2 regions of the Clostridium ljungdahlii DSM 13528 genome follow, and region 2 is predicted to be linked to the other one. Evidence: riboswitches for the same ligand, from Rfam matches in the RefSeq annotation. Region 2 holds a riboswitch; the other holds the start of a gene.

Region 1 (5,927 bases), 1.8 Mb from region 2:
AAAATTATGTAGATAACTTGTATGATGCTGAACTAACTGAAACTGATTTGAAATTGTTAGAGCAGTTTGTAAGTTATACAAGTTCTAAGGATAATATAAAATATATGAACGATTTACTTAAATTAATAGATGAAGATTTAAAGGTACTCAGTTCAAAGTACAAAAAATTTCAAGAAAATCTTTCATCAGTTAATTGCAAAATGAAAAAGGTGTACACAGAGAATTCTAAGGTTAGTGCTAATGAAATTGAAAATAATATGGGGATAATTACTTTACCTGAAATGACTTTTGTTGGCTGTGAATATAAAAAAATTATTCCCCCTGGCAAAACACCTAAACTAATTGAGAATTTTAGAAAAAGAATTGATGAAATTAGTAATGTGATAAATCCCGGTGATATTTATACAATAAATGGAATAGACAGTCTTCCTCAATATGAAAAGCCTAAAACTTTAATTCACAAATTAAGCTTTTCGTTTATAGTAGGGGTACAAGTTTCAAAAGCAGAACAAATACCGAAAGACATGCAAGTATTTACTATACCTTCTCATAAGCATGCCTGGTATACTACTTCAGAAAGTAAAAATTTAAAGAGCTTTATGAAAAATGAAATACCGTTAATTACATTCATTTCCCAGGCGCATAAAATTGTTGAGTTTCCTGTGCTGACGTTATACAGCAGTGATTGTAAAGATACCAGGGAGTCAGCTGTTTATAACTATATGCCGGTAGAATAGGGATAACGTACTTGGTTTAGGTATGTTACCCAATTATTAAAGCTTTTTTATTTTAATTCACACTTTATTTTATTTATTATAGTGTTATCAGAAATTGTAAATAAGTTATCTATAAGATTAGTTCTAAAACTTCCTATACCGGTAACATGATGAGAAAGTTCTCCGCATATTCCCATAAGTGATACAGCTAAAATAGTAGCACCAAATATATCTAAGGAAGAAATATAACTTGCTATAAGTGCAGTAACCATACACCCTGTACCTGTTACCATTGAAAGCATTTCACAACCGTTTTTTATTAAATATGTTTTGCTGCCGTTAGTTATTACATCTACTGCACCAGTAGCTGCAATAACAGAATTTGTTCTAAGGGATAGTTTTTTTACAATTTCTATATTTTCATCAAAGTTATCCTCTGTTATCTTATCACATTCCCCTGCATCTATTCCTTTTGCATTGCTTTCTATACCACAAAGTGCTCTTATTTCAGATAAATTACCTTTGATGACGTCTGGATGACACTGAGAAATAAATTTCTTTGCATAATTAAACCTCAATTTACTGCAGCCAACACCAACAAGATCAATTACTTGGGGAATTCTTTCTTTAAAAGCCGTTTTGCCTGAAATCAACATGGATTTCATTCTAACATCGGTTATATTTCCAAGGTTAACTCCAAGTGCGTTAGAAGCAGATGTAATTTCAGAAACTTCTAGAGGATGCTCGGCCATAATAGGTTTTGCCCCAATAGCAAGCATTGCATTTGCACAATCATTTATTGAAATTGGATTTGTAATATAATGAATAAGAGGTTTTTTTATTTTAACATTGCGTTTTATTTGCAATAGGTTGTTTATCAGTGTCTGTTGATTTGTCATAGACTTTTACCCCCAAGTCTTTCTGAATCTTTATAAGCATTCCATTTTTGCTTAATGTTCCTAAAAAAATAAAGGCAATTGTTCCACCAATAATTGTAGCAGTAAAGAATAAAGGAATATAAAACATAAGTGAAAGGCCTTTTTTGCCCCAGAAATATGTCATAATAGGCGATGAGACAACAGCGCCTATAATACCTGTTCCGATAACTTCACCTAAAACTGCAAAAATCAAAGTATTCTTAGATATTCTATATAAAAATCCTGCTAAAAAAGCTCCGAAAACAGCACCTGTCAAAGCTAAAGGTGGAATTCCCATAAGAAACATTCTTATAATTCCAATACAAACAGCACAAAGCAGCGCATACCAAGGTCCAAAAAAAACTGCACATGTAATATTTATAACAGAAGACATAGGACACATTCCTTCTATACGAAGAATTGGCGAAATGACAACTCCCATTGCCACCATCATTGCCAGCATAAGTTTTTTTAATAGTTTTGAGTTTCTTTCCATAATAAAGTACCTCCATAATAATATTTATTTTCTAAATTTATCACATAGGAAATAAACATCATTATTGTAGGCATAATTTTAGAGTAACCAAATAGCAATTCCCTATATGACAAATCATATTGGTCGGTCGAAGCTCAAAAGCTTCCTCTCACCTTGAAACACAAGTTCCCTCGCTATTTAGTTGTATTTTTATTATAAAGCCCCGGGCGCTCCCCCACTGCTTTTTAAATATAAAAAATGGAACATACCTTGTAAGGCACATTCCATCTACACTCATAAAACATACAAAAACAGCATAAATTAAATATTTCCTTACGTCGGCATTATCCGAATCAAGTTATAGGTCGAAGCATATACTTCCTCTCAGCATGCTTAAGCATGCTCCCTTTTTATGAAAATCATACCATATGTCTTCCATGTATGCAAATTTTTTTTATTCTATTATAGATACTTTTTAAATCCTTTAACCACATCATTGTTATATCCAATTGATTCATAAAATTTATGAGCGTCTTTTCTCTTGAAAGCTGATACTAACATGGTAAAATAGCAGTCTTTTTTCCTGGCAAAGCTTTCAATAAAAGTCATTAGAGTCTTTCCGATTCCCATTCGTCTACAATTATTTTTTACAATTACATTTTCAACGACCATAAAGGGCTTACATTCGCCGCCAAGGTCCTGGCAAATAATACCTAATAATGAGCCAACTAAAGTATTATCACTATCTTTTGCTCCAATTAATATATAGTTTTTGTTTGAATTAATTAATGTAAACTTATCCTTGAATTTTTGCAAATTTGTTTTTTTACCTAAAAGTTCCTCATATAAATTTGATAAGTCATTTAAATCATCATATGTTATTCTAGTTATAGTAACCAAATTTATTTCACTTCCCTTTTCTAATTCTAAGTTCACATCACATTATAGTTTAGAATTTTACATTTTTTATTGCTTTTACTGCTGTAAATATTGTTTAAAATGCTTTGAAATAATATCTTATATAAGAGATAACTTTTAGAAATTTTTGCCATGTATATCTGCAGGTGACTGATTTGTTTGTATGCTTTTCTTATTATGCATTCTAAAAGCAGTGAGCAGTGCTCCGAAGGCACATACAATAGTTAGAACAATATATACATATTTCATCCCATATACGAAAATATCATCTCTTCCTGTAACATAGTCTGTTATACGATAACCTATCTTAATGCTCATAAAACTATATAGGAGGCTTGTGGAAAGTATAATTCCTATAATTTGTCCTAAGTTCCTCACAAGAGAATTGACACTGCCAGCTATTCCTAGTTCATTTTTAGGAACTGTTGACATTATGAGTGAATTATTTGAAGGTTGAAACAAGGATTGTCCTAAACCTAATACCACAATATAAATTATAATCTTTGTGATAGAAGAATATTGATTTAAAAATGATAGAAATATAAAACTTATACTCATAAGCAAAAGTCCTAAAAAACTTAAAAGCTTAGATCCTATTTTGTCTGACAAGTTTCCTGAAAACGGAGAAATCACAGCCATGACCAGTGGCTGTATCATCATTATAAGACCTGTTATACTAGAGTTTAGTTTCATTGCATCTTGAAGATAAAAAGGTATTATAATTATTGAAGCATTTAGACAAACAAATGATATAAATGCACAAAATAAGCTTAAAGAAAATACGTTGTTCTTAAAAATTTTCATTTGTATGAGAGGTTTTTCTATTTTATTTTCTAATACAATAAATACTACTACAAATAGAATAGATACAATAAATATTGTAATTATAATAGGATTATTATATCCGACCTTCTGCCCTTGAATCAGGGAACCAAATAAAAGTACCATTGACAGGAAAATAAAAGTTGATCCTTTTACATCAAGTTCACTATTTATTTCTTTATTTTGAGTTTTACTATGAGGTAATACTTTTAAAGCAGCGATAAATGCAATTACTCCGATAGGTACATTGACAAAGAATATATAATTCCAGCTTAAATAGTAGGTAATAAATCCACCTGCAGGTGATCCTATTAAAGTTCCCAGGGCAACAGAAGATGCCAAGATTCCAAGGGCTTTTCCTCTTTCATTTCTTGGGAAGACCTGAGTTATAATACCTTGATTGTTGGCCATGTAAGCTGAAGCACCAATGCCTTGTATAATTCTAAATATAATAAGCTCTGTAAATGAAGTTGAAATGCCGCACGTGAAGGAAGCGATAGTAAAGACAACCATTCCAAATTTAAATACCTTCATTTTGCCTATTACATCACCTAGTCTTCCAAATACTAAAATAGTTGAGCAAATCGAGATTATATAACTTGCTACAACCCATTCTATAGACACCATGGGTACTGAAAGTTTTCTTGACATTACAGGCAGAGCTACATTCACAATATTAGAGACAAGACAGGACATAAAAGTCATAGATATAACAACAAGTAAAATTCCGTATTTATTTTTATATTCCATGTTAGTTAGATAACCCCTTTCTTTTTAAAATAGTAGTATTTTATTGATATTTACTAGTGAAACATCTAGATATATAATAACAATATAAGTATTGAATTTCATTGAATATATTGATTAATATTAGCATTATATTGATATAAGGGGATGCTGTAATTATGAATAAATCTAAAATTAATTATTACTATAAAGACATGCCCGATAAAAATTTTTTTGTAGATATATTCGAAGTAAAAGTTAACAAGCTGGGAGCTACATTTGAAGAAAATTGGCATGAGCATCTTCAATTTTTTTATTTTATCCAGGGTAGTGCCTTGATCAGGTGTAATTATAAAAGTATTCATGTAAAAGCTGGGGATTTTATAATTGTAAACAGCAATGAACTTCATTACTGTGAAAGCTTATGTGATAATTTAATATATTATATTATAAGGGTTGACCTTTCATTTCTCTTTAGTAGTCAGATGGACTCCTGCCAGACCAAGTTTATGGTACCACTGGCAAAGAACCTTATTTTATTTAAAAATCTAGTTAGAAATGATAAGGACATACTCAATTGTGCAGATAAAATTATTGAGGAGTATTTTTCAAAAAGGCTTGGATATGAACTGGCTGTAAAAGCATATATATATGAGGTTATTGTACTGCTACTCAGAAAATATGTTGAAAAAGTTTTAACAGCAGGTCAATTTAACTGTCGAGTTGATAATCTAAACAGATTAAAAAATATATTTTTGTACATCAACGAAAATTTTACTGAAAAGATAACTTTAGATGAAATTTCAGAAATGGCTCATATTAGTAAAGAGCATTTTTGCAGGACATTTAAACAAATTACAGGTAGATCTCTAACGAATTACATAAATAATCTTAGAATACAAAAAGCAGATTCATTGCTGCAAGAAACTGATTTAAATATAACAGAAATAGCACTGAATTGTGGATTTAGTGATGTAAATTATTTCAGCCGTATATATAAAAAAGTTAAAAATGTATCACCGCTGAATTTTAGAAAAAATTTCTGTAGTAATTTATGAAAATCAAAATTCATTTATTTTTCTTTTACTAGTTGAAATATAAAAAATACAATCGATCCAAACAGTAAAATTAAAAAGATTGGTAGGAATAGTGGTGATAAATTTTTCCCGGTAGTTGATTGTAACGTCAAATATGAAAATACTGAGGCTATCAAAAGTTTTACAGTTCCTATCATGTTTTTTAAAATTCTATATACTTTTTCTTTGTTTTGCTCTGTTACTTGTATTCCTGTATTCCATATTTGAGGAAATTTTTCTACAATGGATATCCCAATAAATATAATCCATCCTACAA
Region 2 (5,927 bases):
TAAGGTATAAACTGAGAGGTACATCCACCGCATAAATTAAAATGAGGACAAAACGGATCTACTGCATAATTTACATTTTCAAGTATTTCTGTAACTTTTGCTTCTAAATAGTGTTTTGTTTTCTTTGTAATTCTAGCTTTTACCTTTTGACCTGGAACAGTATTTTTTATAAGTACGTCCATATCATCTTTTTTTGCTATTCCTATAGCTGGAAATTGTAGTTCTTCTATGAAAAATTCATATTCGCTGCCTTTTTTCAACTTTTAATCTTTCCTTTCTATGGATGTTGTTTTGGCGAACTTTTCACCTAATGTTTTATTTAATTTGGAACTTCTCATTATAATAGGATATAGAATTAGTATTACTACAAATAGTATAATAAATACTCCCTTCATATCCGACACATAGTATCCAAATATAAGTCTTAATAGCAAGTCAAATAAATATAGAGCTGCTATTGAAACTACAGCTGATACAGCTGTGTCTATGAAAGAAATTTTGAAATTCTGCATCAAAGTTCCCTTTTTCTTACTTGACTTATCCTCACTAGGTTCAGTTGTGGCTGAGGCTTCTTCATTAGTGTGTTGTTCTTCAATATGCTTTACTTGTTTATTTTGTTCTTCTAATTCCTTCTTTTTCTGCTCTTCTTCAAATCTTGCTTTTTCTTCCTCAAGCTTTTTTTGTTCTTCTAATTTTTTATTTTTAAGCTCTTCAAGTTTTTTCTCTTCTTCTAAATTTTTATTTTTAAGTTCTTCCAAAAATTGTTTTTTGTCTTCTTCATTTACTGAGAGTTCTTCTATATTATCTTCTATGTTATCTTCTTTTTCTCCCATTAAATATACAACCTCCTAATTCTTTTAACTTCTTCGTAATAAATATATTATGCTACACTATGGCATTTATGTAAATAGGTACGAAAAAATACTTTCATTTTGTTAACATATTGTTTTATAATTATACATATTAGTTTCATTAATTTTAGGATTACAAATGTCCATAGGGGGAAAGTAATATGGATAAAATTAAGTCTTTTTTTACAAATTTTATAGATGTAATTTTTTTTGTAACTGTAGTAATGTTTAAAATATTAGTATATGGAAAACATATGAGTTCATTTAAAAGCTCATTTATTCCAGCATTAGCTTCAGTATTTGTATTGGTATCCATTGCCTGCATTTTTAAAACCAGAGGTCGTGCTAGATTTTTGTATATATGTAATTGCATTATAAGTATATTCATAGTTAGTGACCTAATCTATTATAAATATTTTAAAGATATCATATCTGTATCTGTCTTGATAAGCGGATTTCAATTAAATGCAGTAAAATCTAGCGTGGCTAATTTACTGGACTTTAAAGATTTTTTATATCTTTTTGATATTGTATTTATAATTCCTTTTATAAATAGGTATTTGACAAGCCAAAATAGGAAGCTTTCTACAAAAGTTAGAGTATCAATGTTTTTAGTATTTATTTTAGTAGGTATTTTTATTGATTTCAAAAGCTTTTATGCTTTATCAAAAGAACAACCAAGACTTCTTACAACTATGTATAATAAAGTGTATATAGCAAAAAAATTGGGTACAGTAAATTATCACTGCCTGGATATTTATAATTGTGTTTTTGCTAATATAAATAGACTAACTCCCGTGTCTAAGGACAAGTTTCAGGCTATAGAGTATTTTATAGATAAAAGCAAGTCCAGTCATGAAAATTTAAATGGAATCGGACAAGGTAAAAACTTGATAATGATACAGGTAGAAGCACTTCAAGGATTTGTTATAAATTCTTCTGTAAATGGAAAGGAGATAACCCCGAATTTAAATAGATGGATATCGCGTTCGGAATATTTTGATAATTTTTACTATCAGGTGGCAGCTGGAGGAACTTCTGATGCGGAATTTATGACAAACAATTCACTTTATCCTGCATCAGCAGGTGCAGCTTATTTGCTTTACTCTGGCAATGAATACAATGCAATGCCGAAAAATTTTAAGAATAAAGGTTATTACACTGCAGCTTTACACGGATTCAGGGAAAGCTTTTGGAATAGAAATGTAATGTATAGAAAATTTGGTTTTGATAATTTTTATGGCGAAAAAAGTTATAAGCAAAATGAGTCTATAGGACTTGGTTTAAGTGATAAATCTTTTTTAACTCAATCTGTGGAGAAGTTAAAAAATATGAAAAGCCCATACTATGCTTTTTTAATAACTCTAACAAGTCATTTCCCTTATGATGATGTAAATAAATATGGGGACTTTGATGTAGGAGATTATAAAGGAAGTCTTATTGGAAATTACATGAAGGCAATACATTATACAGATGAACAGCTTGGAATGTTCTTAGATGAACTAGACAAAAATGGTACTTTAAAAAATTCAATAGTTGTACTATATGGAGATCATTATGCAATACCTAAAGATAAACAAGATCAGCTTTTTAACTTTTTGAAGACGGGTTCCAAATCTGATTTAGAGTGGGAAAAGCTTCAAAAGGTTCCTATGTTTATTCATTTCCCTGATGAATCTGTGAAAGGAGTAAACCATGTTTATGGGGGTCAGATGGACATATATCCTACGGTATGCAATTTATTTAAACTTAAGGAAGAAGACATGCTTGGTAAAGACCTCTTTAATCCTGAGAGCGAAAGAGTTACATTTAGAAATGGTTCTTTTATAGATAAAGATTGTTATTATTCTTCACAAGATGATATTTATTATGATGTAAATACGGGAAATAAAATTTCTAAAAGTGATAAACTTGAAAAAGAAGAAGATTACATATTGAATCAGCTTGGTTATTCAGATTATATTTTGAGACATAATTTAATTAAAAAACTAAATTTGGACAAGAACAAATAATATATTTACATTTATTTGGATAAGTGTTAGTATAAAAATGTAATTAATCTAAAATTATTTATAGTGCCAGGGGTGCCATTTGTGCTGAGAAAAGTGAAAACTTTAACCCTTTGAACCTGATTCGGGTAACGCCGACGTAGGAAAGCTACTTTAATATTGGATTCAAAGCACTGTTTTTATAATAGTGCTTTTTATTTTTGTTAAAGTATAGGGAGAGAATAAAATGTTTGTAGATGCGCATAATCATATGGATTTTTATAAAGACAATTTAAGTAATGCAATTGATAGTATAAATCACAGTAATATCAAAACTTTGGGATGTTCTATGGATTTAGAGAGTTATATATTTACAAAAAAATTAAGTGAATATAATAAAAATATAACTCCATGTTTTGGAATACATCCCTGGGAGGCGCATAAAAACTACAAGGATTTAGATAAGTTCGATGATTATGTAAAGGAATGTAAAATTATTGGAGAAATAGGACTTGACTACTATTGGGTTTTGGAGAAAGAAAAATATCCTTATATGAATCTAGTATTTGAATACTTTTTAGGTAAAGCTAAGAAATATGACAAAATAACAAATATTCATACTAAAGGAGCAGAAAAGGAGGTATTGGATTACATAAGAAAATATGATTTAAGAACACCTATAATTCATTGGTATAGTGGAGATTTGAATATATTGAAAAAGCTTTTGGAGTATGGGTGCTATTTTACAATAAGTGTTGATATAGGATATTCTAAACTTACAGATGAGATAGTAAAAATTCTTCCTCTAGGCAGAATTTTAACAGAAACTGATGGCCCTAATTCACTTGAATGGATAAATAAAAAATATGGATATCCATCTGAAGTTATAAATATTGTAAGAAAAATTTCTTTAATAAAGAATCTCCAGTTTGAAGAAGTTAGAGAAAAAATTTATGACAATTTTAATAAATTAAAATTATAGACTGAAGGTGCTTATATATGGAAAAAACAAAAAACATTCAAAGTAAAATATATCCTATAGCTACAATAATAATAGTTGTGATTATATGGCAGTTAACAATAAACTTAGCCCATGTTCCTCAGTATATTATTCCTTCTCCGCTGGATATTTTAAAAACTCTTGTATCAGATTTTCAAAATATAATGGAAAATACGGGAACCACATTGTACGAGTCTTTTATAGGTTTTTTTATATCTATAATATTTTCCTTTATATTAGCTATAATAATGGATAGTTTTGAAATTGTGAGAAAGTCAATATATCCTATTTTACTAATATCTCAAACTATTCCAACTATAGCAATTGCACCTTTGTTTATAATATGGTTTGGGTTTGGGGTACTTCCTAAAATAATAGTAGTGGTAATGGTATGCTTTTTTCCGATAGTTGTAAGTCTCGTAGATGGCTTTGAGAAAGTAGACAGAGATTATATAAACTTATTTAGCACTATGAAGGCCTCAAAGTTACAGACATTTTATCATCTAAAACTTCCTTATGCCATGGTGAATTTTTTTTCAGGCTTAAAAATAGCAGCAACTTATATGATAATGTCTGCAATTATAGGTGAGTGGCTTGGAGGAGATAATGGCATTGGGGTATACATGGTAAGGGCAAAAAATGCCTATCAATTGGACAAGGTTTTTGCTTCAATTTTAGTCATTGTTATTGTAAGCATTATAATAATTTATATTATAGATTTCATAGGTAAAAAAATAATACATTGGAAATAGAGGAGACGAATATGAAAAAAAATAAAATTATATTTTTGTCGGTAACTATATTTATTATAAGTTTGTTATTTGGGGGATGTGGAACGGATGAAAAGAAACAGCAAGCTGCTTCTTTAGATAAAACTACAGTAATACTTGACTGGACTCCGAACACAGATCATACAGGATTATATGTAGCACTAGATAAAGGATATTATAAGGAGGAAGGACTGGATGTGAAGATAGTTCAACCTTCACAAGGCAATGTGACAAATCTTGTAGCTGCAGGCAAAGGAGATTTTGGTGTAAGCTATCAGGAAGATGTAACCTATGCAGTTACAAACAAGGATCCACTTCCTATAAAGTCTATTGCTACAATAATACAGCACAACACTTCAGGTTTTGCGTCACCTAAAAGCAAAAATATAAAAAGTGTAAAGGACTTTGAAGGAAAAGTTTACGGAGGATGGGGTTCACCTTCAGAAGAAGCTGTAATCAAAGCTGTTATGGAGAAAAATGGAGCAGATTTTAGTAAACTTAAGATTGTAAATATGGGAACTGATGATTTCTTTGCATCTACGAAGAAAAATGTTGATTTTGCATGGATCTACCAGGGATGGACTGGAGTTGAAGCAAAATTAAAAGGTGTGGACTTAAATTTTATACCTGTCAAAGATTTAGATCCTGCACTTGATTACTACACTCCTATTTTAATAACTAGTAATAAAAATATTAGTCAAAATCCAGATAAAGTTAGAAAATTTTTAAAAGCTACAGCAAAGGGATATGAATATGCTATAAAAAATCCTGATGAAAGTGCAAAAATACTTGTCAAGCATGCGCCAGAAATAGATAAGAAATTGGCTGTAGAAAGTCAGAAGTATATGGCAAAGCAGTACATAGCAGACGCACCTAGATGGGGTGTAATGAAATCTGATGTATGGAGTAGATATGCTAAATTTTTGCAAAGCAAAGGGTTAATTAAAAAGGAGCTAAAAACAAGCGATGCTTTCACAAATGAATTTTTACCAAAATAAACAGGATAATTCCATTATAAAAGTTAAAAATGTGAGTAGAAGTTTTGAGAAAAATCTTATACTAAAAGATATATCCATTAACTTAAAAAAGGGGGAATTCGTTTCTATTTTAGGGCCAAGTGGATGCGGAAAGAGTACTTTGTTTAATATAATAACTGGTATTATTAAAGAAGATAGTGGAGAGGTTTCAGTAAAAGGGGATCTAGGGTATATGCAGCAGAAGGATTTACTTTTGCCCTGGAAAACTGTAATGGAAAATGTAGTGCTTCCACTTGATATAAGAGGTAGTAATAAAAGAGAATCGAGAGAAAGGGCAGTTA

What was found. Region 2 has a riboswitch for thiamine pyrophosphate ahead of CLJU_RS04330 (TatD family hydrolase). Riboswitches for the same ligand answer to the same signal wherever they lie in the genome.
Region 1: another riboswitch for thiamine pyrophosphate. It lies ahead of thiW (energy coupling factor transporter S component ThiW); the one in region 2 lies ahead of CLJU_RS04330 (TatD family hydrolase).

Annotation. Positions count from the first base shown of each region.
Region 1 covers NC_014328.1:3,818,712-3,824,638, reverse strand. Annotated here, with positions in the region: gene CLJU_RS21460 (MerR family transcriptional regulator) at 1-737, shown strand, start outside; gene thiM (hydroxyethylthiazole kinase) at 785-1,582, opposite strand; gene thiW (energy coupling factor transporter S component ThiW) at 1,560-2,129, opposite strand; TPP riboswitch at 2,422-2,527, opposite strand; gene CLJU_RS17265 (GNAT family N-acetyltransferase) at 2,571-3,008, opposite strand; gene CLJU_RS17260 (MFS transporter) at 3,144-4,598, opposite strand; gene CLJU_RS17255 (AraC family transcriptional regulator) at 4,754-5,632, shown strand; gene CLJU_RS17250 (DUF1648 domain-containing protein) at 5,647-5,927, opposite strand, start outside.
Region 2 covers NC_014328.1:967,402-973,328, forward strand. Annotated here, with positions in the region: gene rlmD (23S rRNA (uracil(1939)-C(5))-methyltransferase RlmD) at 1-260, opposite strand, end outside; gene CLJU_RS04320 (hypothetical protein) at 264-833, opposite strand; gene CLJU_RS04325 (LTA synthase family protein) at 1,013-2,863, shown strand; TPP riboswitch at 2,922-3,023, shown strand; gene CLJU_RS04330 (TatD family hydrolase) at 3,087-3,821, shown strand; gene CLJU_RS04335 (ABC transporter permease) at 3,839-4,591, shown strand; gene CLJU_RS04340 (ABC transporter substrate-binding protein) at 4,603-5,607, shown strand; gene CLJU_RS04345 (ABC transporter ATP-binding protein) at 5,588-5,927, shown strand, end outside.